DNA from 2 places in the Amycolatopsis alba DSM 44262 genome. Region 2 is predicted to be linked to the other one. Evidence: riboswitches for the same ligand, from Rfam matches in the RefSeq annotation. Region 2 holds a riboswitch; the other holds the start of a gene.
What was found. Region 2 has a riboswitch for glycine ahead of gcvP (aminomethyl-transferring glycine dehydrogenase). Riboswitches for the same ligand answer to the same signal wherever they lie in the genome.

Region 1: it holds a riboswitch for glycine, as region 2 does, so the genes downstream of both, gcvP (aminomethyl-transferring glycine dehydrogenase) here and gcvP (aminomethyl-transferring glycine dehydrogenase) in region 2, are expected to answer to the same signal.

Annotation. Positions count from the first base shown of each region.
Region 1 is NZ_KB913032.1:1,665,555-1,669,620, forward strand. It holds gene gcvP (aminomethyl-transferring glycine dehydrogenase) at 1-1,737, opposite strand, end outside; glycine riboswitch at 1,781-1,885, opposite strand; gene AMYAL_RS0107675 (3-oxoacyl-ACP reductase) at 2,283-3,050, opposite strand; gene AMYAL_RS0107680 (aldehyde dehydrogenase family protein) at 3,094-4,066, opposite strand, start outside.
Region 2 is NZ_KB913032.1:6,505,499-6,509,564, reverse strand. It holds gene gcvP (aminomethyl-transferring glycine dehydrogenase) at 1-2,844, opposite strand, end outside; glycine riboswitch at 3,016-3,117, opposite strand; gene AMYAL_RS0130500 (MerR family transcriptional regulator) at 3,164-3,745, opposite strand; gene AMYAL_RS0130495 (TetR/AcrR family transcriptional regulator) at 4,041-4,066, shown strand, end outside.

The DNA of each region.
Region 1 (4,066 bases), 4.8 Mb from region 2:
CTCGCGCTCGGCCTGGCCGTTCGCGTGGTGGTACGCGCGGATCGCGAGCAGGCCGGCGAGCTCGCCCTGGCTGCCCGCGTTCGGCTGCAGCGACACCTTGTCGTAGCCGGTGACCTCGGCCAGCCAGCTCGACAGCTGCTCGACCAGCACGTGGTAACCCTCGGCCTGGTCGGCGGGGGCGAACGGGTGGATACCCGCGAACTCGCGCCAGCTGATCGGCTCCATCTCGGTGGTGGCGTTGAGCTTCATCGTGCAGGAACCGAGCGGGATCATGCCGCGGTCGAGCGCGTAGTCCAGGTCCGAAAGGCTGCGCAGGTAGCGCAGCATCGCGGTCTCGGAGCGGTGCGAGTGGAAGACCTCGTGGGTGAGGTAGTCGCTCTCGCGGTTCAAGCCGCTGGGCAGGGCCTGCGCGTCTTCGGCCTTGTTCTCGATGCCGAAGGCGTTGAGGACCTTGGCGATGATCGCGGGCGTGGTGACCTCGTCGACGGCGATGCGGACGTGGTCGGCGTCGACCGGGCCGAGGTTGATCCCGTTCTCGCGCGCGACCGCGACGACCGCTTCGGCCTGGCCGGGCATGCGCGCGAGGACGGTGTCGAAGAAGCCTTCGTGCACGACCTCGACGCCACCGGCGCGCAGGGCGCCTGCCAGTCCGGCGGCGAGCTCGTGGACGCGGGTCGCGATGCGCTTGAGGCCGTCCGGACCGTGGTAGACCGCGTACATCGCGGCGAGCACGGCGGGCAGGACCTGCGCGGTGCAGATGTTGGAGGTCGCCTTCTCGCGGCGGATGTGCTGCTCGCGGGTCTGCAGGGCGAGGCGGTACGCGGGGTTGCCGTCGGCGTCGACCGAGACCCCGACCAGGCGGCCCGGCAGCGAACGCTCGAGCCCGGCGCGGACGGCCATGAACCCGGCGTGCGGGCCGCCGTAGCCGAGCGGGACACCGAAGCGCTGGGTCGAACCGGCGGCGATGTCGGCGCCGAACTCACCCGGCGCGGTGACCAGTGTGAGAGCGAGCAGGTCGGCGGCGACGGTGTACAGCGCGCCGGCGGCCTTCGCCGTCTCGGAGATGGCGGAGTAGAAGCCCGCCCCGCGCAGTACGCCGGACGCGCCCGGATACTGGACGACGACGCCGAAGAACTCCTCCGGCAGGCCGGTGAGCAGGTCGCGGACCTCGACCTCGACGCCCATCGCCTCGGCGCGGGTGCGCACGACGGCGATGGTCTGCGGCAGGCACTCGGCGTCGAGGACGACCTTGTTCGACTTCGCCTTCGACGCGCGGCGCATCAGCATGACGGCCTCGGCGACGGCGGTGGACTCGTCGAGCAGCGAGGCGTTCGCGGTGGCGAGACCGGCCAGCTCGGAGACCATGGTCTGGAAGTTGAGGAGGGCTTCGAGACGGCCCTGCGAGATCTCCGGCTGATACGGCGTGTACGCCGTGTACCAGGCCGGGTTCTCCAGCACGTTGCGGCGGATGACCGCCGGGGTGACCGTGTCGTGGAAGCCGAGGCCGATCATCTGCGTCATCGGCTTGTTGAGCGCGGCGAGCGCGCGAAGCTCCGCGATGGCGTCCTCTTCGGACGCGGCGGGGGGAAGTTCGAGGTCACGGGTGACCCGGATCGCGGCCGGGACCGCGGCGGCCACCAGGGCATCGAGACTGCCGTAGCCGACCTCGGCGAGCATCTTGGCCTGCTCGGACTCCGAGGGGCCGATGTGCCGGTCGTCGAAGGACGTACTGGTCAAGGGAGCTCCTTTACTCAGGCGCCGGATAGACCGGTGCGCTGGGAACTCCCCCTCTGTCATGGCACCTGAGAGTTTCACCACCCGTGGGAAGGGTGGCTTTCACCTTGGGTGAGGCGCACTTGCGCGCCTGCTTTCCAGAGTGGCCTCGCGGAAGCGGTAGTGGCTACCTGAGAGATTCCGGGGAGTTTGCTCCTTCGGTGCCCCACCACGTTCGTGGGGGCTCTCCCGCTCCAGCTCGACGGCCCGATCTGCAGTTGTGCGCACACCGTACCTGGCGTGTTCAGCGCCCGTCTACTTCAGGCCGGGCACGTCACTTGTCCCGTTCGCCCGGACACCCGCGGTGCCCGGACGGCACTCGCGTGATCAGAGCCGGAACTCGCGTGACGGAAGCCGGAACTCGTGAGTCACGGCTCTGATCACGCGAGTCACGGGCCTGATCACGCGAGTCACGCGTTCTCCATCAAGTCCGTGAAGGCCTCCTTGAGGGACTCAGAGTCCCTCAAGGAGGCCTTCACGGACTTGGGCAGCGCGACCAGGGCAGCGGGTTAGAGGGGGGTGACGTAGGCGCCGGAGATGCCGCCGTCCACCAGGAACTGCGAAGCGGTGATGAACGAGGCGTCGTCGCTCGCCAGGAAGGCGACCGCGCCCGCGATCTCGTCCGGTTCCGCGAACCGCCCGACCGGCACGTGCACCAGCCGCCGCGCCGCCCGTTCGGGGTCCTTCGCGAAGAGTTCCTTCAGCAGCGGCGTGTTCACCGGACCGGGGCACAGCGCGTTGACCCGGATGTTCTCCCGCGCGAACTGCACGCCCAGCTCCCGGCTCATCGCCAGCACCCCGCCCTTGGACGCGGTGTAGGAGATCTGCGACGTCGCCGCGCCCATCACCGCGACGAACGAAGCCGTGTTGATGATCGAGCCCTTGCCCTGCCGCCGCATATGGGGCAGCACCGCCTTGCAGCACAGGTACACCGAGGTCAGGTTGACCTTCTGCACCCGCTCCCAGGCGTCGATGCCGGTGGTGAGGATCGAGTCGTCCTCGGGCGGGGAGATGCCGGCGTTGTTGAACGCGACGTCGACCGAGCCGAATTCGTCCACGGCGGTCTGGAACAGGGCCTCGACCTGGTCGGCGTCGGTGACGTCGGCCTGCACGAACAGGCCGCCGACCTCGTCTGCCGCGGCTTTGCCCGCATCGGCGGAGATGTCGCCGATGACGACCTTCGCGCCCTCGCTCGCCAGCCGCCGCGCGGAGGCGAGGCCGATGCCACCGCTGCCGCCGGTGATGACCGCGACGCGGCCTTCGAAACGCTGCACCACTTATTCCTCCGTGCTGATGGTCTTGATACGAAAAGAGACCTGCTCACTCTGTGCTGATAAAGAGGTTCTTGGTCTCGGTGAAGGCGTCGACAGCGTCCGGGCCGAGCTCGCGGCCCAGCCCGGACTGCTTGAATCCGCCGAACGGCGTCCAGTACCGGACGGACGAATGCGAGTTGACCGAAAGGTTCCCGGCTTCGACGCCGCGTGCGACGCGGAAAGCGCGGCCGACGTCGCGGGTCCAGATCGAGCCGGACAGGCCGTACTCGGTCTGGTTGGCCATGGTGATCGCGTCCGTCTCGCCGTCGAACGGGACCACCGCGACGACCGGGCCGAAGATCTCGTCCGACGCCAGCGGATGCCGCAGGTCCGGCGGGGTGACGACGGTCGGCGCGAACCAGTATCCCGGTCCGGTGGGCGCGCTGCCCCGGAACGCGACCGGCGCGGCGTCGTCCACATAGGACGACACCTTCGCGTGATGTCCCGCCGAGATCAGCGGCCCCATCTCGGTCACTTCCAGCCGTGGGTCCCCGACGACGACCCCGTTCACGGCGGGTTCCAGCAGCTCCATGAACTTCTCGTACACGCTCGACTGGACCAGGATCAGCGACCGCGCGCAGCAGTCCTGCCCGGCGTTGTCGAACACGCCGTAGGGCGCCTTCGCCGCGGCCTTTTCCAGATCGGAATCGGCGAAGACGATGTTCGCGTTCTTGCCGCCGAGCTCCAGCGTCACGCGCTTCACCCGCGCGGCGCAGCCCGCCATGATCTGCTTGCCGACCTCGGTGGAGCCGGTGAACACCACCTTCCGCACCGCCGGGTGGTCCACGAACCGCTGTCCCACCACGGAGCCCTTGCCGGGAAGTACCTGGAAGACGTCCGCGGGGATCCCGGCCTCACGGGCCAGTTCGCCGAGCCGGATCGCGGTCAGCGGGGTGAGTTCGGCGGGTTTGAGCACGACGGTGTTCCCGGCGGCGAGCGCGGGCGCGAACCCCCAGCCCGCGATGGGCATCGGGAAGTTC
Region 2 (4,066 bases):
GAGGTTGCGGTCCCCCGCGGCCCCGTCGATCCGCCGCACCGGAGGCCAGATCTTCGGCGCCCCGAAGCCGGCCGGGAAGACCGCGATCTCCCTGCTGTACGGGCGATCCCACTCACCCGCGAGGCAGCGCGCGGTGTGCGGGGCGTTCCGCAGCGGGCTCCTCTCCACCGGCCACTCCCCCGCGGCGACCTTCTCGATCTCGCCGCGGATCGCGATCATCGCGTCGCAGAACCGGTCGAGCTCGCCGAGATCCTCACTTTCGGTGGGCTCGACCATGAGCGTTCCGGCGACCGGGAACGACATCGTGGGCGCGTGGAGGCCGTAGTCGGCCAGCCGCTTGGCGACGTCGTCGACGGTGACGCCGGTCCGTTTGGTGAGCGCGCGGAGGTCGAGGATGCATTCGTGCGCGACCAGGCCGTCGTGCCCGGAGTACAGCACCGGGTAGTGCTCCGCGAGGCGCTTGGCGACGTAGTTGGCGTTCGCGACCGCGGTCAGCGTCGCACGCCTGAGGCCTTCCGCGCCCATCATGCGGACGTAGGCCCAGGAGATCGGCAGGATCGACGCGCTCCCCCACGGCGCGGCGCTGATCGCGCCCACGCCGGTGGCCGGGCCCGCGTCCGGCTGCAGCGGGTGGTTCGGCAGGTACGGCGCCAGATGCGCGCGGACGCCGATCGGCCCGATGCCGGGCCCACCGCCGCCGTGCGGGATGCAGAAGGTCTTGTGCAGGTTGAGATGGGAGACGTCGGCGCCGAACCTGCCGTACTGCGCGACACCGATCAGGGCGTTCAGGTTCGCCCCGTCGACGTACACCTGGCCGCCCGCGTCGTGCACCAGCGCGCAGACGTCGCGGACGGTGTCCTCGTAGACGCCGTGCGTCGAGGGATAGGTGATCATGATCGCGGCCAGGTCGTCCGCGTGCTCGTCCACAGTGGACTTGAGGTGGCCGAGGTCGATGTTGCCCTCTTCGTCGCATTTCACGACGACCACCCGCATGCCCGCCATGACCGCGCTGGCCGCGTTCGTCCCGTGCGCGCTGGACGGGATCAGGCAGACGTCCCGCGCCGCGTTCCCGCGTTCGCGGTGGTAGGCCCGGATCGCCAGCAGTCCGGCGAACTCACCCTGGCTCCCGGCGTTCGGCTGCAGGGAAACCGCGTCGTAGCCGGTGATTCCCGCCAGCCACCGCTCCAGGTCCTTGACGATGGTCAGCAGCCCCGCCGCGTCCTCGGCGGGCGCGAACGGGTGCAGTCCGGCGAACTCGGGCCAGGTGATCGGCTCCATTTCGGCCGTGGCGTTGAGTTTCATCGTGCACGAACCCAGCGGGATCATGCTCCGGTCGAGCGCGACGTCCTTGTCGGACAACGCCCTGAGGTAGCGCAGCAGCGCCGTCTCCGAGCGGTGCGCGTGGAAGACGGGATGGGTCAGGTAGTCGCTGGTGCGGCGCAGATCCGGCGGGAAGCCGTCGGCGGTGTCCGCGTCGAGTGAGTCCACATCGGACACCGCGACCCCGAAGGCCTTCCACACCAAGGAAAGATGCTCACGGGTGGTGGTCTCGTCGCAGGCGACGGCGACGTGGTCCGCGTCCACGAGCCGCAGGTTGACCCCGAGCTCACGAGCCGTGCCGATGATCCCGCCCGCCCGGCCGGGAACGGAGACCATGACGGTGTCGAAGAATTCGCAGTGCACGACGTCGACACCGCTTTCGGCGAGTCCCGCCGCGAGCACGGTCGCCATCCGGTGCGCGCGGTTCGCGATGGCGCGCAGCCCTTCGGGGCCGTGGTACACCGCGTACATCGACGCGATGACCGCCAAGAGCGCCTGGGCGGTGCAGATGTTGCTCGTCGCCTTCTCGCGGCGGATGTGCTGCTCACGGGTCTGCAGTGCGAGCCGGTACGCGGGAGCGCCATCGGCGTCCTTCGACACGCCGACCAGACGGCCCGGCAACTGCCGTTCGAGCCCCTGGCGGACGGCGAGGTACGCCGCGTGCGGGCCGCCGAAGCCCATCGGGACACCGAACCGCTGCGTCGATCCGACAGCGACGTCTGCGCCGAGCTCGCCCGGCGACCGCAGCAGCGTCAGCGCCAGCGGATCCGCGGCCATCACCACGGCCGCGCCCAGCGCCTTGACCTCGGTGATCGTGTGGTCCCATTCGCGGACGGCGCCCGAAGCACCCGGATACGACAGCAGCACCCCGAAGAAGTCGCCGCCGAGGCCGAGTCCGGTGATGCCCTGGGACAGGTCCGCGGTCACCAGCTCGATACCGAGCGGTTCGGCGCGGGTGCGCAGGACCTCGATCGTCTGGGGCAGGGTGTCCTCGTCGACCACGAACCGGTTCGATTTCGCCTTGCCCGCCCGGCGGACCAGCGTCATCGCCTCCGCCGCCGCGGTCGCCTCGTCCAGCATCGACGCGTTGGCGATCGGGAGACCGGTCAGATCGGCGACCATGGTCTGGAAGTTGAGCAGCGCTTCGAGGCGGCCCTGCGAGATCTCCGGCTGATACGGCGTGTACGCGGTGTACCAGGCCGGGCTCTCCAGGACGTTGCGGCGGATCACCGGCGGGGTCACGGTGTCGTGGTAGCCGAGGCCGATCATCTGGACCCTGGGCCGGTTGCGCGCGGCCAGGGCGCGGAGTTCGGCGAGCGCGCCGGTCTCGGTGGCGGGCGGCGGCAGGTCCGGTGGCGTTGCGGACTCCCTCAGCGACGCTGGAACGGCCCGTTCGGCAAGTTCGTCGAGTGACGCGACGCCGACGACGTCGAGGATGCGTGTGAGTTCTTCGGCACCGGGGCCGATGTGCCGGTCCGCGAAAGGGGTTCCGGTTTCGAGAGCGGCCAGTGAAACGGGCTCCATCGGGGACCTCCCAAGACGCGGGGGTGGGGCCGGGACGGATTGTCCTGGCCCTCCCCACTCTGTCCGTACCCCCGTGGGGGCGCCTGAGAGTTTCGCCCGAGTGTTGAGCCGGGCTTGCACCGTCGGCGGGGCCGCCAGGCTGTGACCTGGCGAACCACTTTCCAGAGGCGTCTCTTCCGCGCGGTCCAGGGTGCCTGAGAGGTTCCGGGGAGGACTTGCTCCTTCGGCGCCGAGCTCAACGGTTATCGACTCGGTCTCTCCCGCGCGGATTCGTCGACCGCGTGAGTGAGCCTACCCTGCCGCTCGCGCGGCTTCGTGATCAGCCGGTACGACGGGCGTTACGGCGCTGCGTGAGCTCGTCGGGCGTGACGGTTTCGATCACGCCGCCGTCGGCCCGCTCGGCCTGGAACTCGTGGATGGTGCCGCTGATCTCCTGCATGGCCCCGCTGACGGCGATCCCGAAAACGCCCTGCCCGCCCTGGAGTAAATCGACGATCTCTTCGGGCGAGGTGCACTCGTAGACGGTGGTGCCGTCGGAGAACAGGGTGACCCTGGCGAGATCGCGGACGCCGCGCAGCCGCAGGTGGTCGACGGCGACGCGGATGTTCTGCAGGGAGACACCGGTGTCCAGCAGCCGCTTGACGACCTTCAGGACGAGGATGTCCTTGAACGAGTAGAGCCGCTGCGAACCGGAACCGTGCGCCGTGCGGATGCTCGGCGCGACCAGCTTCGTGCGGGCCCAGTAGTCGAGCTGCCGGTACGTGATCCCGGCGATCTGGCAGGCGGCGGGACCGCGGTAGCCGACGAGTTCATCCGGAAGGGAAGAGTCGGGGAACAGCTCGCCCTGCTCGCCGTCAGCGATTGGAACGAGCGGCTCTTGAGGGCTACCAGCCTCGACCACGCCATGCCTCCCCTCGCCCGACCTGGCGGCCGGCGAACAAAGCCGCGCGGACCCACGTGAGTCCGCACCGGAGTCCATCGTCAAGACGGATGCCCCAGACATCCGAATCACACCTTGGCGATTTACCTCCATTGACGGTAAGCGCGTCCGGCAAAGCGGTCAACGCGACGCGCGGTCGACCTCAAGCTCTTCTTGAGGCTTGCCGCGCGCACTCCCCCGTTCGGCCGCATTTGCCACTTTTACTCAGCCGTGTTATTTTTTACTCATGCAAGTAACTCCCTCCACGCAAAGCGCCATGCAAGAGGTCCAGGCGGAGCTGGG